One region of the Bradyrhizobium sp. CIAT3101 genome, then DNA from elsewhere that is predicted to be linked to it. Evidence: predicted binding sites of a transcription regulator. Region 1 holds the regulator's gene; each other region holds the start of a gene.
What was found. Region 1 encodes LexA, which represses DNA repair genes until DNA is damaged. Its sites were predicted from a motif close to TGTTCNNNNTGTGTTCNG; they were not measured.

Region 1 (5,101 bases):
CAGCGTGGCGACGGTTTTGCGGTTCAGGGCGTGAGGGCGAGGGGCGCAAACCGCCCCTGGTCGCCGGCGGCGGCCGGTGCGGACGATTTCGACGGAAGCCTTGCGCCGAAGACGGCCGCGCCGCGCAGCAAGGACGCAACGCCCTCGGAGGCCGATCAGCAGGCCGAGGATTGAGCTGGCTGGCTAGAGATACCAGGCCAGCATCGCTTCGAGCCTGCCGTTGCCGATCACCGGCAGGACCACCATCCGGCTCAGCCCGGCTGCGCGAGCCCCCACGGCGGCGATCGAGCCGTCATGCGCGAGGTCGTCGTTGAGCGCGGGCATGCCGGTGGCCCAGGCCCCGCCGATACTGCCTTCGCCCCTGGCGATCGATCTCTGCGCATAGAGCGCGGCGAGGTCGGTCTGGGCGCTGCAATCGCCGGCGCGAAACACCAGCACTGATCGGGCTTCGTTCGGGACCCAGATCTCGAAGCGGCGCGCAATGGGCGTCGCCTGCGCGGAGAGGAACGTCAGCACCCAGGTCCGGTCGGTGCCGGTGCGGTAGGGCACGCCGACGCCGAGATTGATCCCGACCTTGGCGGCGTCCTCCCAACGCAGGAAACTCTTGGCGTCGTGCAGATCCCTGATGATCAGCGGCAGGCCCGCTTTCCAGGTGCGTCCGGGCAGGCCGAAGCCGCGCGAAAATCTGGTGTGACGGGAGTTGAACTCGAACATGTCGGCGCTGCCGTAGTAGCCGTCGACGAGCGCGATCTCGTGCGAGAGTTCGGCATCGTTGTGCCAGAGCTCGATCGCGCCGACATGGGCCTCGTCGTCGCCGCAGAACAGCACCATGACGGCTTGCAGGAATTCGCCGGCAAACACCGGCACGGCGACCCCGCAGGTCAGGCCGGCTTCGAGAGCCTGGTCGGTCCGCTTGAAATAGGAGTTGGCGAACTTTGTGAGGATCACGGGATGGCCGCTCGCCCAGGCCTTGCCGGGAAGGCCCTCGTCATATCCGAAGCGCAAATCCTCGCTGCCAGCCTTGAACGCGGACAGGCCTTCGCTGTAGAGGCCGCCGCCGAATTCCAGCCGCGTCCGCGTTGGATCAGGCACCCAGAGTTCAACGACGCGAATGAAGGTTTTCATCGAGCCTGTCCGCTGCCTCAAGCTGCAAACAGCATCGGCCATTTGCTTGCGGAGCGGACGTTCAAAATTCAGGCAAGGCAGCGCAAACTTCGTGCGACTTGCTGGCGCGATGAGCTCATGATTTCCACAGACGCAAACCAATCCATCTCGCCGACCGCGGCCGGCGATGGACATCTCGATCCTGGCCCGACCTGTCGGCCGGGGATGGCGTCGTCAGCCGATCGGCAGGCGGGTGATGGTCGGCGGCCTGTCGGCGCTGATCTGCGGCTTGTGCTCGCGCTCGCCGAGCGGCTGCGTCACGGGCAGTTGCAGGACGGTTGCGCGCTGGCCTTCGACGAGCTGCGTCACCAGCACGTATTTGCCGTCGGGGAATTCGATCGCGTCGTGATGACGATCGGGAATGTGCGGATCGACCTTGCCGAACTTGCCGACGCGCGAATTGACGGTGCGGGTCCAGATCCAGCGATTGTCGTAGCGGACGTTGTCGGCGAAGGCGAGCTCCGTTCCCGGAAGCAGGCAGACCGCGACGGACATGTCGGCTTCGGAGGCGAAGCCGCGCGTCGAGGTGCCGCGGAAGGTTGTCGTGACGATCGTCTCGCCCACTTCTGCGGGGCGCGTCGCGACAGCATGCAGGCTGTAGTCACACATCGGGGTGCTCCTCAATCGGGATAGAGCACCCGCGCCTCCGCTGAGGCGCAGGCCCCTATCAGAGTGGAAGGCCGCGATCTTATGCTTGTTTGTGGGCAAATCTGCGGCTCGCATCCGCAGAGCGCGATCACATTATCTTTTTCAAATGCGCGAGGAACAAAGCCTGCTCTCGTGCATTCGAACAGCGCGTTGCCTCAGCGGCCTGCGGGCGCCGACCAACCGGAGTATGGCCAGGCCGGTTGTGATGGCCGCTCGACCGCGTTGCGGGCATCGCCGAATTGCGCGCTCGTCGCTTGCGGTTCCTTGCGGGCACGGTGCTGCTGCTGTGCGGCGAAAGCCTGAGACGCTGATGCTGCAATCAGCGCCATCGTGACGGCGCTCAAAACGATCTTGCGCAAGGTGATCTCCTCGGTCTCTGAAAGGCCTGCGAAGCGATGCGTGCTTCGTTGCGGCGTGCCGAGGATGTAGCGCTGGAGAGGGGGCCGGATAATCTGTGCAAAACCAGAAAGACTATCCAGCCGGAGCGGACAATCGTCCGCTCCAATCGTTGATTGCGGTCGCCGATTGCGACGCGCTCAGTACTTCCGGTACAGCCCGATCAGCTTGCCCTGGATCTTGACCCGGTTGGGCGGCAGGATGCGGACCTCATAGGCCGCATTCGCCGGCTCGAGCGCAATCGAGGCGCCGCGGCGGCGGAAACGCTTGAGCGTTGCTTCCTCGTCGTCGATCAGGGCGACCACGATGTCGCCGGTGTCGGCGCTCTCGTTGCGCTGGATCAACGCCATGTCGCCGTCGAGAATGCCGGCCTCCACCATGGAGTCGCCGCGTACTTCGAGCGCGTAGTGCTCGCCCGAGCCGAGCATGTCGGGCGGGACGCTGATGGTGTGGCTGCGAGTTTGCAAAGCCTCGATCGGCGTACCGGCCGCGATCCGGCCCATCACGGGCACCGCCACGGGCCGCTCGCCCTCGTCGGCGGGCGGGCTCGACGTCGTACGCACCTTGCCGAGATTGCCCTCGATGACGCTCGGCGTGAAGCCGCGGCGGCTGCCGGCGGCGGCCTGGAGCTCGGGCAGCTTGATCACCTCGATGGCGCGGGCGCGGTTGGGCAGGCGGCGGATGAAGCCGCGCTCCTCGAGCGCAGTGATCAGGCGATGGATGCCTGATTTCGAGCGCAGATCGAGCGCGTCCTTCATCTCGTCGAAGGAGGGCGGCACGCCGCTTTCCTTCAGGCGCTCGCTGATGAACCGCAGGAGCTCGTACTGTTTGCGCGTTAACATCTCGACCAAAATCCCCCGGTTGATGTCGTTCGATTCCGAGACGCTGAATTCAGCGATAAGCCGCTACATGCTCGAAACAAATCATGAACGGACACTATATGTTCGATACATGTTCCGCAACTGCTTAATTTACCGTGAACGCGGCAAAGTTCGCGGAACGGTTGCGAACGATGCGCTCAGGCGGGCAGTCGCAGCACCTCGCAAGGCGCGCCCGCTTCGGCCTTCGGCGCGAACGGCGCGCGCACGAGAAGTGCCTGTGCCGCAGCGAGATTTGCAAGCAGCGAGGAGTCCTGGTGGTTGACGGGAAGCGCGACGAGCGTGCCGTCATCACGCAGATCGAGGCGCGCGCGCAGATAATCCTCGCGCTGGTCATTGGCGGCGACGTCGCGGCCGAGCACGGCGCGTTCGCGGCGGTGATGAACCATCGAACGGCCGGACAACGCGCGAATCAGCGGCACCATGAACAGGAAGCCGCACACGTAGGATGACACGGGATTGCCTGGCAGGCCGATCACGCGCATCGCCCCGAGCTGTCCATTCATCATCGGTTTGCCCGGCCGCATCGCGATCTTCCAGAACGCCATCGAGGTGCCTTCGTCCTTCAGCGCCTGCTGCACCAGATCGTGGTCGCCGACCGAGGCGCCGCCGGTCGTGATCAGGATGTCGGCACCGGAGTCGCGCGCGCGGCGGATGCCGGCCGTGGTGGCGGCGAGCGTGTCGGCCGCAATGCCGAGGTCGATGGTGTCGGCACCCTCGCTGCGGGCGAGCGCATGCAGGGCGTAGCCGTTGGAATAGACGATCTGGCCGTGGCCCGGCGTGCTGCCCGGCATCACCAACTCGTCGCCGGTCGCGAGAATCGCGACCTTCGGGCGGCGGCGGACGGCCAATTGCGGGTGGTTCATGCCGGCGGCGAGCGCGAGGTCGCGCTCGGTGAGCCTGGCGCCCTTGCGCAGGAGCACGTCGCCCTCGGAGAAATCGATGCCGGCCGGGCGGATGTGCCGCCCGGTGAGGGCTGCCTCCTTGATCGCGATGTGCCTGCCGTCAGCGACAGTGTCTTCCTGGATCACGACCGCATCTGCGCCCTCGGGAACGACGCCACCGGTGAAGATCCGCACGGCTTCACCGGCGCCGACCATTCCTGCAAACGGCCGTCCTGCAGCGACCTCGCCAACGACGGTAAGCTGCGTGTCAATCTTCGCCGCATCGGCTGCGCGGACGGCATAGCCATCCATCGCCGACATCGCCTGGGGCGGCTGCGTCCGCCGCGCCGCGACGTCGCGTGCGAGCACGCGATGAAAGGCCGCCTCGAGCGCGACCGTCTCTTCAGGCAGTGGCTCCGCACCGGCGAGCACCGCGGCGAGCGCGTCAGAAACCGGCATGAGGGCCACGGTGAAAAACTCCAGCTACGCCCGTTCGGGCAAATCAGCGGCGAGAGTTCTAGCCGAGTGCAGGCAAGGAGGCAAAACGACGGTCGCGCAGGATGATTGATCCTGCATCACCCGCGCGGCGATGGAGTGAGAGCATCAGGTCCGCCGGGGCATGGTCCGGAAGGCGAGATAGACGGGCAGGAGGATAGCCATGGCAAGCACGAGGATGATGGAAGCCACGGCCAGCATCCTCAGGTCCCCTCCGGACTGACGTCGGGCGCTTGAGGCCCTTGATCCCTGTCGGGCATCGGATCGGCCTGGGCCTTCAGATCAGCCGCCTTGCTCATCAGCTTGGCGGAAAGCTCGGAATCAGAGGTGGTCCTGGCGAATTTGACCAGCAGGGAGGCCTGCTTGGTGAGGTAGGTTTTGCCCAACACGATGATACGTCCGTTCGTAGAATTCCCAACCGACTCTAGAGTCCGGAAGGGGGCATTCCGTTCCCGGAACTTCGTATAAAAATGCACAGAGCCGTTTGGTTCCTCGTCCGGGTGAAATTGCTCCGGAAACGGCGGTCAGATCCCCAGCGCCTTCAGTGCCATGCCGACGTCGCGGGGCGAGGTGACATGCACGGCCTTCAGCCCGCGGGCGCGGGCGCCTTCGACGTTCGCGGCGAGGTCATCGAAG
Region 2 (5,101 bases), 2.0 Mb from region 1:
TCTCGATCCGCATGATGTCGTCGCCGCGTTTGCCCCGGGTCAGAAGCTGGCACAGCCGACCATAGGCGGCGCGATCGCGCGGATAGACGAAAATGTCGGGCGTGCCGTCGATGAAGACGATGCGCGCGCCGATCAGGAGCTTTGGCTTGTGCAGCACCTTGTCATTGTCGAGTTCCTTCCAGGCGCGCACCACGCCGGCCAGCGTGTTGTGATCGGCAATGCCGATCACGGGAATGCCGAGCTTGCTGGCCTGATGCACATAAGCGCGCGGATCCGAGCCGCCGCGCAGGAACGAGAAATTGGTGGTGATGCCGATCTCGGCATAAGCGGGCGTAATCATGCGAAGAGACCGTGCACGTACCAGTGGGGCGGAGCGGGCTTGCCGTCGCCGTCGAACACCTCTCCCTCGTAAAGACCATCGCGAAAGATCCAGAAGCGCAGGCCCTCGGCATCCTCGATGCGGAAATAATCCCGCGTCAGCTGTTTGCCGTCCTGCCGCCACCATTCCATCGCGATGCGTTCGGGTCCTTCCACCCGCACCACGGCATGTTTTGCACGCCGCCAGGTGAATTGATGCGGCGGGCCGTCAGGCACGGTCGCGAACGGCACTGTGACCGGCTCCGGCTTGTCGAACAGCCGTAGCGGACGCAGTGGCGGCTCGCTTTCGGCGCGCGCCGGCCATTCGGCCTGCATGGCGGCGGTGAGATGATGCTGCGCTGGCGCGGCCAGCACCGCCTGTTCGGGGATATGGGTGTCCTGCGGCAGATGCACGACGACGCGTTTTCCGCCGATACGCGCGGCGATGCGGTCGATCAGCGCGGCCAGCTCGTCATTGTCGTGGACATGGGCGTCGAGATCGCGCTGCTCCTGCACCACGATCTCGGTACGGCTCGCCGACAACCGCACCATGTCGAAGCCGAAGCCGGGATCGAGGGGATCGGCAAGCGCATCGAGACGCTCGCGGAACAGCCGGTCGATCACTTTGCTTCGCGTCACGGGACGCCCGGTCTCGACCATGATCGCGCGCACCACGCCGTCGGTGCGGAAGAACGCGGCCTCCAGGCGCCGCGCGCCCTTGCCTTGTTTTTCCATGGAGGCGATCAGCGTATCGGCCAGCCGCGACAGCGTCATCGCGATCATGGTGTCGGTCGCGATCGGCTCGGCAAAGCGCTTTTCCACGATGTAGTCGGGCAGCGGTTTTCGCGGGCTGATCGGCGCATCGCCCTGCCCCAGCGCATGCGCGAGCAGCGTGGAGAACCGCGCGCCGAACCGCGCCGTGATTTCACTCGGCGCGCGCGAGGCAACATCGCCGATCGTCTTCAGCCCGGCGCGCCGCAGGCCGGTGGTGATCATCTCGTCCGCACCGAGCGCGGACACCGGAAACCGGTCGATCGCCGCGGCCTCGCCGCCATCGGCAACGATAACGCCAGGCGTCTGCCGCGTCAGCGTGCGCGCGCAGACCGAGGTCCCGGCGATCGCCGCGCTGACGGCAAAACCTTGTCGCGCCAGCGCGCGAACCAGCGTCTGCAACAACGCAGCCTCGCCGCCGAACAGATGCGCGCAGCCGGTGATGTCCAAAAACAGCCCGTGCGGCGGATCGAGCGCCACCAGCGGCGTGAAGCGGTCGCAACAGTCGGCGATGTCGCTGAGCGTCTTCGCATCGGCCACGACATCGGCGTCGAACACTTTTAAATCCGGGCACATCGCCCGCGCGTTCGCGAGCGGCTGGCCGATGTGCAGGCCGAGCCGCTCAGCAGCTTCATCCAGCGCATGGATCACCAGCGCATTGTTCTCCTTGATGACGACAATGCTGGGCTCGTTGCCATTACCCAGCGCGCCGAAGAACCGCTGGATCCGGTCGATGGGCAGGCGCGGCAGCCACAGGCTGAGGATACGCCGATGGTTCAGAGAACTGGCACTCATCACATTTCCATTCCATGATCCACCGGCCACACGGGCCATGACGATTACGCAACAGCTCGACATCGAAGCGCGGCGCGCCCCACGCGCTCCAAGGCGCCGCAGGCATTGATGCTGACCCCGGCGGCGAATGCGCCGCACGCAGCATCCATCGCGTCTCCGCGGTCGAGGGCAGCGGCTGCGCCGCCATCCGCAACAAGAGGCCGGTGACGCCGGAGGATTGCGCGGCCAGCGTCAGCTTGCGGCTCGCCACCAGATCGAACTGGCGCGTCTCACCCCAGAGCTCGAGCACGACAGCACCGAGCGCATCGCAGGCGAGCGCATCGGCCGAGGTGCGCAGCGCGCTCTCGACGTCAGCCGCACGCACCATCACCACGCGGCGCGGATCGAGGCCGAGTTCGGCAAGGCCGCTCATCGACAACGCACCGGTTTCAAGTTCCGAAAAATCCTGCCGCACCCACAACAGCGGCCGTTGCGTCGTGACGCGGCCCGCAAGGCCGGTGACGAAACCGGTCGCGGCCGCGCCCTGACGCCCCTCGCAAAACACCTCGTGGATCGCCGCGCGTGCGAGCCCGCCTTTCAAGGCGCGGTCGACCTCACCATGGCCGAGCGCAACGCGGTCGCGATGATGCACGACTTCCGCCGTCTCGATCCGTTCGATCTGGCTGCGCAAGGTCGCAAGCGCGCTCATGCGTGCGCCGCTCATGCTCGCCGCTCCTTCAGAGGTGATTGCCGAGATCTCAAAAATAAGAACCTGCGGCTGGCTCATTTGTTCATGATATGTTCTAATATAAAGCTAACGGCGTGCGAAGAGTCAATCGAATTGGCGCTCCGTTGGATTCATGAGCTGAATCAAAGGGATTCCGGGATGGACGTACAACGCAAGCTGGAGATCCTGGCTGACGCCGCCAAGTACGACGCCTCCTGTGCCTCCAGCGGCACCGAAAAGCGGGATTCCAGCGACGGCAAGGGCATGGGCTCGACCGCGCCCGGCATGGGCATCTGTCATTCCTACGCGCCGGATGGGCGCTGCATCTCGCTGCTCAAGGTGCTGCTCACCAACGCCTGCAATTACGATTGCCTCTATTGCGTCAACCGCGCCTCCTCCAACGTGCCGCGCGCCCGCTTCACCATCGACGAGGTGGTCAAGCTGACGCTCGACTTCTACCGGCGCAATTACATCGAAGGCCTGTTTCTCTCCTCCGGCATCATCCGCAGTCCCGACTACACCATGGAGCAGGTTGTCAGCGTCGCGCGAAAACTGCGCGAGGAGCATCACTTCCGCGGCTACATCCATCTCAAGACCATTCCGGAAGCCGACGACGCGCTGATCACGGAGGCCGGCAAATATGCCGATCGTCTCTCCATCAACATCGAGATGCCTGAGGAGACGAGCCTGCAGCAATTCGCGCCGGAGAAGGACGTGCGCGCGATCCGCCGCACCATGGGCCGGCTGCGGCTGAAGCTCGACGAGGCCGAGGATATCAGCAGCACAAAGACAAAAGCAAAACCGCAGCGTTTTGCGCCGGCAGGACAAAGCACGCAGATGATCGTCGGCGCTGACGCGGCCTCCGATCACACCATTCTTCACACAAGTTCAAATCTCTACGGCTCATACAAATTGAGGCGCGTCTATTACTCCGCCTTCAGCCCGATCCCCGATGCCAGCCGCGCCTTGCCTCTGGTCCAGCCGCCGCTGCTGCGCGAGCACCGGCTCTACCAGGCCGACTGGCTGATGCGGTTCTACGGTTTCGACGTTGCAGAGATCGTCGACGACAGCGCCATGCTGCCGCTCGACATCGATCCAAAGCTCGCCTGGGCGCTGCGCCACCGCGACCGTTTCCCGCTCGACGTCAACCGTGCCAGCCGCGAGGAGCTGTTGCGCGTGCCGGGCTTCGGCACCAAGGCGGTCGAGCGCATCATCGCCACGCGGCGCACCACCACGATCCGCCTCTCCGATCTGGCGCGGCTGCACGTGCCCCGCAACAAGGCACTGCTGTTCATCGTGCTCAGCGATCACCGGCCCGCACCGCATCGTCTCGACGAGGCGCGCCTGATCGAACGATTCAAGCCGAAGGCAACGCAACTGGGGTTTGGCTTCTGATGCAGTACATCATCCTCGACACCGAAACCGATTTCGACGGCTGGCGCAAAGCCGCGCGCAGCCTCGTGCTTCATCATGTGCAGCCCGTCGATGTCACCTGGGCCGTGCAAGGCGGCGAAGCGGACTTGTTCGCACCGTCCGCGCCGTCTCCGATCCTCGAGGTGAACGATGGCACCTTCAGCGTGTCCGCAAAATTCGTCGACCTCGCCCAGGCCGCCATCCTGCATCGCGATCCCGAGCGCTTTGCGATCCTCTATCGCCTGCTCTGGCGATTGAGGGACAATCACGATCTCATCGAGGTCGCAACCGATGCTGACGTCGCGCTGGTCACGGCGATGGCGAGAGCGGTTCACCGCGACGAGCACAAGATGCACGCCTTCGTGCGCTTTCGCGAGATCGGTCGCGAACGCGCGGCGCATTATGTCGCCTGGTTCGAGCCGGAGCATCACATCGTCGAGCTCGCAGCCCCGTTCTTCGCCAAGCGCTTTGCGGACATGCCCTGGTCGATCCTGACGCCCGATCTCTGCGCGCATTGGGACGGACACGCGTTGTCGTTCACGCCGGGCGTGAGCAAGAGCGAGGCGCCGGGCGAAGACCGGCTGGAAGAAACCTGGCGGCGTTACTACGCCAGCATCTTCAACCCGGCGCGGTTGAAGGTGAAGGCGATGCAGACGGAGATGCCGAAGAAATACTGGAGGAACCTGCCCGAGGCCTCGATCATTAAACCCTTGATCGAGGATGCCGAGCGCATGACCGGCGCCATGATCGCCAATGCCGCAACCGATCCGCACAAGCCTCAGAAGCGGCCGGAGGCTCCGATGATACGCAAGACCGTTGCCAACGATCTCGAAGCGCTCCGCGAGGAGGCCGCGCATTGCCGTGCCTGCCCGCTCTACAAGGACGCGACGCAGACCGTGTTCGGCGAAGGTCCGAAGGACGCCACCATCATGCTGGTCGGCGAGCAGCCCGGCGACAAGGAAGACCTCGCCGGCCATCCCTTCGTCGGGCCGGCCGGCCAGATGCTCGACCGCGCGCTCGCGGAAGCCGGCGTCGATCGCAGCAAGGTCTACGTCACCA
Region 3 (5,101 bases), 150 kb from region 1:
AGGCGGCCGGCGAGCTCGTGTTCGAACCCTTCAGATCAGCCCAATCGCCCTGCGCTTCGAGGCCGAACACCCAGTTGGTGGCCTGCCAGCGATAACCGATCTGGCCGCCGACGAGGGCGCCGGTCGCATTATGGCAACCCTCGCTCGTCGTGGGGACGGCGACGCCACCGACACTGGTCGTATCCCAGCAATTGTGGCTCGAGCCGCCGCCGGCGTTGCCGCCGATGTAGAAGCCGTTCCAGTTGTAGATCGAAGCCACGGCCACCGGGGCCTTGGTGTAGGGGCGTGCGGCGAGATCTGCGGCCATCGCGGGGGCGACTGCGCTCACTGCGAGCAAGCTGACGGAAGCGAACAAAATATTCTTCATTTCAACCTAATCCCCAGTTTCTGCTTGGCCGTCCCGTGTAGCGGAAGGGCATCGGACTCGAAGGTCCGTTCGCCTATGTCTAGCGCAATTAATCTACAGGTTGTGTGCCCGATAAGCCACAACATGCGGGAAAGCGCCTCCATCGAGATGACGGTTCGTCGCACCGGGCGGCGAAAACAAAAAGGCCGGCACAAGGCCGGCCTTTCGTAACGTGATGGCGTAAGAGCCGAAGCCCGGTACTGAACTCAGTACTTGGCGACGATCGGGCCGTTGAAATGATAGTTCACGCCGACCTGCACGGTGTGGAAGTTGAGCGTGCCGGTGGGCAGAGCGCCGGTGAAGTAGGTCTCGCCGCCGAGGCTGCGATAGAGGTACTCGCCCTTGACCGACCACTGCGGAGCGAAGAACGCCTCGACGCCCGCGCCGACGGTCCAGCCGGAGTGGAACTTGCTGTCCGACGCGGACACGCCGAGCGCGGAGAGGGTGATCTTGTTGTCGATCCAGGCGTAGCCGCCGGTGCCGTAGACCAGGACGTTGTTGATGGCGTAGCCGATGCGGCCGCGCACGGTGCCCATCGCGTCGGTCTTGGAGCTGGCGGTCGCGGTCACGACGCCGAAGCCGGGGACGACGGTCGCGCCGGTCGCCGAAGCACTGACATCGGCCCAGGCGCCGTCAGCCTCGACACCGAACACAACGTTGCCGGTCTGCCAGTTGTAGCCGGCAGTGCCGCCGACGAAGCCACCCTGCATCCGCGGGCTGCCCGAATCTTCCCAAGCGCCGCCGCCGACGATACCGAGGTAGAAGCCGGTCCAATTGTAGACCGAAGCCACGGCCACCGGAGCCTTGGTGTAGGGGCGAGCCGCCAGGTCGGCAGCCGAAGCGGCGCCAGTGAGGGCGAGCAGAGCGGCCGAAGCCAACAAGATCTTCTTCATATTCAACAAATCCCAGTCCCAGTTTCTGTTTTGGACTTCCGTGCGTCGGAAGCAGTATCGGACGCTGTGGTCCAACTGACGTCGGCTTACACCACTGAAGCCGCAAGTTGTGTCTCTCAAATGCCACAACAGATACAAAATGTAACAGTCGCTGACCTATAGTTCCCATCGGGAACAAAAAACAAAAAGGCCGGCACAAGGCCGGCCTTTGATTCCTGAATGGTTTCAGATGGATCAGTACTTCGCGACGACGGGCGTCCCCCAATTGAAGTGGTAGTTCACGCCGGCCTTGATGGTGTGGATCGTGTCGTTCCACTCCGAGCGATTCGCCACCACGGGCGAGTACTGGATCGTGCTCTTGCCGAGGTCGATGTAGTTGTACTCAACCTTTGCCGACCAGTTCGGAGCGAACATGTACTCCACGCCGGTACCGAGGGTCCAACCCCAGCGCCAGTCGTTCTGGACGAAAGTGTTGGCCGCGCCGCCGTTGAGGGCTGCGTCATAGCGGTGCTGAATATCGCCGACGGCCGCACCGCCGCTCACGAACCAGAGCGCCGGTCCCCAGGCGTAACCAACGCGGCCCTTGATGTCTCCGAAGCCGCGCAGCTTGGTGGCGTAGCTGTCGCCGAGGTTCGGCGGACCAACATTGATCACCGACGACCGACCGCTGATGTCGGCCCAGTGATAATCGCCCTCGAGACCAATGACGAAGGCGCCCATCTGCCAATTGTAACCGGCGACGCCGCCGACGAAGCCGCCGCTGGTGTCGTAGTTCTGCGATCCGACGAAGGCAGGCGTATTGGGGGCAAGGAAATATGTTTCGTTGCTTCGGCCCCAGCCACCGCCGCCCTGAACACCGAGATAGAAGCCAGTCCACGTGTAGATGGGAGCAGGTGCCACAACTGGCGCCTTGGTGTAGGGGCGTGCCGCCATATCAGCTGCGCTTGCGGGAGCCGACAAGCCCAACGCAACGATACCGATTGCTCCAAACAGAATTTTCTTCATTACAGTCTCCCCAATGTCGACCGCTCCAAAGGTCCCCGGAGCGGTCAGTCAGGCGCGACGCCCAAATGAACAATTTCGAGGCAACCTTACGCGCATCTCGAGGTGGAGTCCGTCTCCGGAATGCAACACTTGCCGGCCAATCGAAGACCGCGCAAGTTGATGAATGTTAAGAAGTTTTTGGCGTTTTAGGGAACTCGGGAAAGTTCCAATTCATCGCACAGTGAATAGCGGCCTCAGGAACGCGTTGTGCACAAAATCGGCTCTAGCTTTGGCAGGAACAAATCTGGAACAAATATTCCGCCGATGCTATATATGGGGATAACCGAGGGCGTGGCGGGCCGATCAGTGCTCGTAAGCGTATAGGGTCGGCCCAACAGGCGGCAGCGCGGGCGCGCCTTTTCGAAATTCATTGGCATTTGGAGTGGAGAGCGGCGATGGCGGGAAGCGTCAACAAGGTCATTCTGGTTGGAAATCTTGGCAAGGATCCGGAGATCCGCCGCACCCAGGACGGGCGGCCGATCGCGAATCTGAGCATCGCCACCTCCGAGACCTGGCGCGACAAGAACAGCGGCGAGCGCAAGGAGAAGACCGAGTGGCATCGCGTCGTGATCTTCAATGAAGGGCTCTGCAAGGTCGCCGAGCAATATTTGAAGAAGGGCGCCAAGGTTTACATCGAGGGCGCACTGCAGACCCGCAAATGGACCGATCAGCAGGGCGCTGAGAAGTACTCCACCGAAGTCGTGCTCCAGGGCTTCAACTCGACCCTGACGATGCTCGACGGTCGCGGCGGTGGCGGGGGAGGCGGCAGCTTCGGCGACGAGCCGGGCGGCGATTTCGGCTCGTCCGGTCCAGTCAGCAGCGCACCGCGCCGCCCGGTTGCGGCCGGCGGCGGTGGCCGCAATAACGACATGGACGACGACATTCCGTTCTGAGGCTTAGCCTTTGACGCGGGTGGAGCGAGTTGGCGCGGGCCGGGACAGAAAACGACCGGCCCGGTTTTCGAGCATCCCGACCAAGACGGGATCCATGAACTCGTAGTCGTCCGGAATGTCGAGGCAAATGACGCGCTTGCCATTCAGGCTGGCGCGGAATTTCCGGTTCAGCTTGGTCCGATGGGCCTTCTCCATCACGAAGATGATGTCGGCCCATTCGACCTGTTCGGTCGACAACAGCACGTCTGCGTCGTTCGAGATGCCGGCCGAGTCGGTCTCGATCCCCGGCCAGGTCGAAAACACCTGCTCGGCCGTCGGACTGCGGAGGCGATTGGCGCTGCAGACGAAGAGGACGTTGGTCACTTTGACCGCTCCAAGATAGTCAGGGCTAGATACTCAGCTTTTGGTGGTCGACGGGATCTTCCACGTCGCCACCGTGGCGTTTGGCCGAGAGGGCTTCTTTTTCCAACACAATAGCCGGCTCGTGTGAGGCGGCAGGATTTCCTGCCAATCGACGGGCCAGGCTCGGCTTTTCCGGGCTGGTCTCATGTGCTGCCTCAAGCCTTTGACGGGTCGCGATGTGAATGGTATTAACTTCATGTTAATCCTATTCACATGGTCGGTTCCGACCAGAGGGCCACATGAGCTTCACGCCGCTGCTTGACGCTGCACCTGCGATCCCGCTGCACGCCTTCGCGGCGATGGCGGCCTTCGTGCTCGGCCTCGTGCAGTTTGCCGCGCCCAAGGGCACGCTGCCGCACCGGACGATCGGCTGGATCTGGGTGGCACTGATGGCCGTGGTGGCCGTCTCGTCGTTCTGGATCCACCAGATCCGCCTGGTCGGGCCGTTCAGCCCGATCCATCTGCTGTCGATCTTCACGCTGGTGATGCTGCCGCTCGCGGTATGGCGGGCCCACACGCATCGCGTCGCCGCGCATCGGTGGACCATGATCTTCCTTTTTACCGGCGCGCTGGTGGTGGCGGGCCTGTTCACACTGCTGCCCGGACGCATCATGCACAGCGTGTTTTTCGGGGCGTAAGGGACGGTTCCAGGGCGCTCCTTCGGACCCCGCCCGAGACGGTGGCAGGAGTGGCGTAAGTCTCTGGAAAAACAGTCGGAAAAAGCGCTTCCCGGAAGCCCCCAAGGGTGGTTATCAGGGCGTCGATGCGCTATATGATTCCCAGATAAAATTTCACCGGATTCCCCCTTGGCTGACGACGACAACAAGCCCGGCGACCAGCCGGCGCAACCCTCGGATATTCGCCCCGTCTCCATCTTCGAGGAGATGAAGAAGTCCTATCTCGACTACGCCATGAGCGTGATCGTGGCGCGTGCGTTGCCAGATGCCCGCGACGGTCTGAAGCCGGTGCATCGCCGCATCCTGTACTCGATGAACGAGCAGGGGCACACGCCCGACAAGAAGTACGTCAAATCCGCCCGCGTGGTCGGTGACGTCATCGGTAAGTATCACCCGCACGGCGACCAGTCGATTTACGACGCCATGGTCCGCATGGCGCAGGACTTCTCGATGCGCGTACCGCTGATCGATGGTCAGGGCAATTTCGGCTCGGTCGATGGCGATCCCCCGGCCGCCTATCGTTACACCGAAGCGCGGCTCACGAAGGCGGCGCTCGCCCTGCTGGCCGACATCGACAAGGACACCGTCGACTTCCAGCCGAACTACGACAACAACGAGACCGAGCCGTCGGTCCTTCCGGCCAAGTTCCCGAACCTGCTCGTTAACGGCGCCGGCGGCATCGCGGTCGGCATGGCGACCAACATCCCGCCGCATAATCTTGGCGAGGTCATCGATGCCTGCGTCGCGCTGATCGACAACCCCGCGCTGACCATCGACGAGCTCATC
Region 4 (5,101 bases), 3.0 Mb from region 1:
TGCCTCACCGACGCCCAGATCAAGGCGATCGACACGCTGCATGCCACCTACAAATTCCCGTTTACGCTCGCCAATGGTCTCGACGACTATCCGGGCTGGGGCGTGTCGGGTGAGGATACGCCGGCGATCGGGCCGACCGGCGGCTGGATGGCGTGGTGGCTCGGCGCCGCGCCGCCGGCGCAGCCGCCCGCGCCCAACAACGGTATCGCCTGGATCTACGGTGCCGGCGGCATTCAATACGTGTTCGCGCGTGATCCCAAGCTCGACGTCACCACCTACAAGGTGGAGGACCACAAGGCGCGGCTGCTCGAGGTCTCGAGCCTGATGGATTCGACCGATCCCGATCTCAGCCGCTTCCGCGCCCGCGGCGGCCGGCTGATCATGCTCGAGCACATGGCGGACTACGCGCAGAGCCCCTATGCCGGCATCCGCTATTTCGAGAGCGTCGAGCGCAAGCTCGGCAAGGCCGAGACCGCCGAGTTCGCGCGGCTCTACACCGCCCCCGGCGTCGACCATGTCGGCTCCGGCGCGCCCGCCAATGTCGACATGCTGAGCGCGCTGGTTGACTGGGTCGAGAAGGGCACGGCGCCCGGCGATCTGGAGGTCGCCGAGCAGAAGGTCGAGGCACCGTCATTCGCAGTGACACGCGCGATGCCGCTGTGCCGCTGGCCGGGCTGGCCGCACTACAAATCCGGTCCTGTGACGGAGGCGGCGAGCTTCAGCTGCGCACCGTAGCCGCAATGCGAACATGGCGGCGGTGGATTTACCCCGCCGCCATGGCCTGTGCGCCGCCAAGCAATTGCGCATTGAGCCGGCCGCCGGAGAACAGCATGTCGTCGAGCGCCTCGTCGATATCGGCTGACGTTACCGAGTTGCCGCCGTCGCGCGCGATGCTCGCTTGTGCCAGCCGTCGCATCAACTCCTTGATGAACGCGCAACTCGTGCCTTCGCTGCGTCTTGCCGCTTCCGCGACGACGGCGTCGTCGAGTGGCAGTCCCTTGCCGTAGAGCCGGACCAGCTTGGCGCGGCCGGTCCCGTCAGGGAGCGGCACTTCGATCGCTTGATCGATGCGGCCGGGGCGACCCGCGAGAGCGCTCTCAAGCTGCTGAGGCCGATTGGTGGTCAGCACGAACAGGATGTCAGCATCCTGCTTCAAGCCGTCCATCTCGTTGAGCAGCCGGTTGAGTAGCGGTTCCTCGCAGCCGCTCATGTTCTCGCGTTGACGTGCGATCAGATCGACGTCTTCGATCACCACCATGGCGGGCTGCAAGAGGCGGGCGAGATTCATATAGGCGCCGAGCAAGCCGATTTGCTCTGCCGTGATGATCAGCGTCGTATGCCCGGGTAGATGGGTCGCGAGATAGCGGATCGTGTGAGTCTTGCCCGTACCGGGTGGGCCGTAGAGCAAGATGCCTTTCCTGGTCGATTGCCCGAGGCGGCGCAGCATGTCCCGTGTGCCCACGAAGTTCAGGACGTTGCGCTCAAGTAGCCGCAATGTCTGTTCAGGCAAGATCACCTCATCGCGACCGACCGACGGAAGCCGGTGCACCGTGATCCCGCGCGAACGCCCGCGATAATCGGAATCGGCATCGAGAGAGAGAATCTTGCCGCGGTAGGTGCGCGCGGCCTGAACGGCGTCCTCCAGTGCGGTGAAGCACTGCTGGACAAGTGTCGAGCCCGCTGCCCCGGCCGGCGCCATGATTTCGATCCGCACGCCAGTCTCGCGGCCATATTCCCGATGAATGGCCAGAAGCACTGCATAGCGAAGGCCTGAGGTCGCGCAAAGCCAAAGACCATTGCCGAGGCATTTAGCCGGTGTCGGTTCGCCGATATCAACGTCGTTGTACTGAAGCGGTGCGATTGCGGCCGCGAAATTGTCGTTCTGCATCAATCGCGACATGGATAGCGTTTCGTAACCGCGGTCCTCGGCGATACCTAACAGGCGGACCGGTGACGCCAACAATCTGTCGAGAGCGGCCTGGACGTCTGCCCGCATGTGGCCGGGAAACTGGCGTACCGTCGTCACCAACTCTCTCAGCGGCACGTCAGCGAAGTGCCAATTCAAGACTCCAAACGTGTAATTGAACTCCTCCGAGGGCAGATCCTGCGACGCGCTTGCTGCAGCGAGCATGCAATCGGCGCAGAGCCACGCTGTGCGATTGACTAATTGCGCTTCCGATTGCGCTTTAGGCTGGCCGCAAAGCTCGCAGCAAGGCTTCACCGTTTCGCTTGTGATATCGAGCTGGTGGCCGGCGGACGCGACGCGCCGCCGTGCGGATTCCAGCAGGGCGCCAGCGACGGATGACGGATAGGGACCACAGGCTGCCGCGCCATGCCTCTCGATGTCGGCAAAAACGGAGTCGGCTTCACTCTCTGACTTGCCGAAGACGCGACGCAACAGATCAACGATGAATGCACGCGGAGTATCTTCGTCGCCGTGCAGGACAAGCTGGGCCGGCAGGTCGGCGACCTGAGTATCGCTCATGGAATATCCCTTTACGCAACCTATAGTCGATATGAACAAATAGGGAACATAAAAAGGCGCGGCCGTCAAGCGTGACGGCCGCGACAATTCGGTGGTTCGTTCTCTGAGGCGTTAGTGCGCGCCGCCGCCACCGGCGGCCTTCACCCGGCGCGTCAGCAGCACCGCGATCGCGGCGAGCACCAGCACCACGCCGATCACCGCAAAGGTGTCGGAGAAGCCCATCACCAGCGCCTGGCGCTTCACCGTCTTGCCGAGCGCGATGATGGCCTGCTCGCGCGCAGCGTTGGGGTCAGGCACGCCATGGGCGATGAAGTAGTCTGTCATCTGCGCGATGCGGCTGCGGACTTCCTCGCGGCCGAGCGTCACGGAGTGGCCGATGATGTTGGAATGAAACTGCTCGCGCTTGGTGACGATGGTCGCCAGCACGGCGGTGCCGATGGCGCCGCCGAGGTTGCGCATCATGTTGGAGATGCCGGAGGCCGCGGGCGCGTCCTGCGGCGCGACACTGCCGAGGCTGAGCGCGGACAGCGGCGCCAAAGTGAGGGCCTGACCCACGGCGCGGACGACGTTGGGGATGAAGAACTGATCGCCGGAGTAATCGAGCGACATCATGATGTTCATGAACGAGCTCGCGGCGAACAGCAGCAGGCCGATCGTCGCGATGTAACGGGTGTCGAACCGCTGCATCAGCTTCGGCACCAGCGGAATCAGCAGCAGCTGCGGCAGGCCGGTCCAGGCCAGCACGTTGCCGATCTGCTCGGCATTGTAGCCCTGTACCTGCCCGAGATAGGCCGGCAGCAGGTAGACCGAGCCGAACAGGGCAAAACCGAGGAACACCGCGGCGATCGTGCCGACGCCGAAATTCCACTGCGTTAGCAGGCGCAGGCGCAGCAGCGGCTTCTCGACCACGAGCTCATTATAGATGAACAGCGACAAGCTGACCGCGGCGATGATCGCAAGCCGCACGATGAAGGGCGAGCCGAACCAGTCGTCCTTGTTGCCTTCCTCGAGCACGGCCTGGAGCGAGGCGAGTCCGACCGCCATGGTCGCGATGCCGAACCAGTCGCCCTCGCGCAGCAGGGACAGATTCATCGGCTGGCGCTCCAGGGTCGCGAACAGGATCGCCACCATGACCGCGGTGGGCAGCACGTTGACGAAGAAGATGGTCTGCCAGCCGTAGTTCTCGGTGAGATAGCCGCCGATGGTCGGGCCGATCGCGGGCGCGAAGGTCACGGCGAGCGAGAACATGGCAAGGCCGATCGGCTGCTGGCCCTTCGGCAGCTTGGTGAAGACCAGCGTGAAGGCCATGGGAATCAGCACGCCACCGAAGAAGCCCTGAAAGCCGCGCATTGCGATCATCGACGGCAGATCGTGGGTGAAGGCGCAGGCAACCGAGAACGCTGCAAACAGCGTCGCGAAGCTCAGCATGATGTTCCGGAACGAGAACACCCGCGACAGATAGTCGGTGAGCGGGATCACGATGATCTCGCCGATCAGATACGACGTCGAGATCCAGGATCCGTTGTCGACGCCGGTGCCGATGCCGCCCTCGATGTTGAGCAGCGAGGCGTTGGTGATCTGGATGTTCAGGATCGCCATGAAGGCGCCGATCATCGCCGCGAAGACGGCGATCCAGACCGTGGCGCTCGCGCGGTTGGGATCGGCTGCGACGCGCTCAGGCGTCGCGGTCGATGTTGCGGGCGTCGAGATTGAGAGGCTGTTTGACATGGCACGACCCTCCGGAAACAAGCTTCGCTCTGGATGTTGCTTTAGGCGTCGTTGTCGCTTGCGCGGTCGGCGCTGAACGGGTTGCGATCGTCGGGATCACGGACATGCCGGGCCGCAGCTCGATCGCAGGCTGCGTTTCGGCATCCAGCGCGATCTTCACGGGGATGCGCTGCACGATCTTGGTGAAATTGCCGGTGGCGTTGTCGGGCGGCAGCAGGGCGAACTCCTGGCCACTGGCCGGCGCAATGGAGTCGACGTGGCCGTGCACCACCTGGCCCGGGAACGTATCGACCTCGATCTCGACCTCTTGTCCGGCGCGGACATGGGTGAGCTGGGTCTCCTTGAAATTGGCCACGACGTAGGCGCCTTCGGCGGGCACGATCGACATCAGCTGCGTGCCGGCCTGCACGAACTGGCCGACGCGGAGCGTGCGGTTGCCGATGACGCCGTCGATCGGCGAGACGATGGTGGTGTAGCCGAGATTGAGCTCGGCCTGATGCTGAAGCGCGGCGGCACGAGCGGCGGCTGCGTTGGCTTGCGCGATCTCGGCCTTCAGCAGCTCGACCTGCTTGAGGGCGGAGGCGAGATTGGCGGTGTCGCGCTGGATCGCGGCGTCGGCGCCGGCATTGCGCGACTGCGCTTGCTGCGCGTTCTGCACGCTGCCATAGCCCGTGGCGGCGAGATCGGTGTAGCGCTTGTTCTCCTGCTGCGCGAAGGTCTTTGCGGCAGTGTCGACATCGATGGTCGCCCTGGCTGCGGCGATCACCGCATCCTGCACATCGAGCTGCGCCTGCTTGCTCGTGATTGTCGCATTCGCGGCGGCGACATCGGCCTTGGCCTGGTCGAGCGCGACGCGGAAGTCGCGGTCGTCGATCCGGGCCAGCACCT

Region 2: a site for LexA is predicted at 2,691-2,708, ahead of QA645_RS29915 (DNA repair protein). Genes of this name have one in related genera too.
Region 3: a site for LexA is predicted at 2,578-2,595, ahead of QA645_RS21155 (single-stranded DNA-binding protein). Genes of this name have one in related genera too.
Region 4: a site for LexA is predicted at 2,517-2,534, ahead of QA645_RS05875 (ATP-dependent Clp protease adaptor ClpS). Genes of this name have one in related genera too.

The regions. Positions count from the first base shown of each region.
Region 1 covers NZ_CP121634.1:4,335,438-4,340,538, forward strand. Annotated here, with positions in the region: gene QA645_RS20405 (ComEC/Rec2 family competence protein) at 1-174, shown strand, start outside; gene QA645_RS20410 (GAF domain-containing protein) at 184-1,125, opposite strand; gene QA645_RS20415 (hypothetical protein) at 1,339-1,773, opposite strand; gene QA645_RS20420 (hypothetical protein) at 1,968-2,171, opposite strand; gene lexA (transcriptional repressor LexA) at 2,349-3,050, opposite strand; gene glp (gephyrin-like molybdotransferase Glp) at 3,227-4,438, opposite strand; gene QA645_RS20435 (hypothetical protein) at 4,669-4,854, opposite strand; gene QA645_RS20440 (HAD family phosphatase) at 4,990-5,101, opposite strand, start outside.
Region 2 covers NZ_CP121634.1:6,338,168-6,343,268, forward strand. Annotated here, with positions in the region: gene QA645_RS29905 (error-prone DNA polymerase) at 1-340, opposite strand, end outside; gene QA645_RS29910 (DNA polymerase Y family protein) at 337-1,923, opposite strand; gene QA645_RS29915 (DNA repair protein) at 1,826-2,626, opposite strand; gene QA645_RS29920 (putative DNA modification/repair radical SAM protein) at 2,789-4,024, shown strand; gene QA645_RS29925 (UdgX family uracil-DNA binding protein) at 4,024-5,101, shown strand, end outside.
Region 3 covers NZ_CP121634.1:4,484,481-4,489,581, forward strand. Annotated here, with positions in the region: gene QA645_RS21140 (outer membrane beta-barrel protein) at 1-367, opposite strand, end outside; gene QA645_RS21145 (outer membrane protein) at 613-1,299, opposite strand; gene QA645_RS21150 (outer membrane beta-barrel protein) at 1,534-2,304, opposite strand; gene QA645_RS21155 (single-stranded DNA-binding protein) at 2,739-3,236, shown strand; gene QA645_RS21160 (low molecular weight protein tyrosine phosphatase family protein) at 3,240-3,599, opposite strand; gene QA645_RS21165 (DUF2306 domain-containing protein) at 3,878-4,276, shown strand; gene gyrA (DNA gyrase subunit A) at 4,445-5,101, shown strand, end outside.
Region 4 covers NZ_CP121634.1:1,297,602-1,302,702, forward strand. Annotated here, with positions in the region: gene QA645_RS05870 (tannase/feruloyl esterase family alpha/beta hydrolase) at 1-735, shown strand, start outside; gene QA645_RS05875 (ATP-dependent Clp protease adaptor ClpS) at 764-2,485, opposite strand; gene QA645_RS05880 (MDR family MFS transporter) at 2,597-4,099, opposite strand; gene QA645_RS05885 (HlyD family secretion protein) at 4,161-5,101, opposite strand, start outside.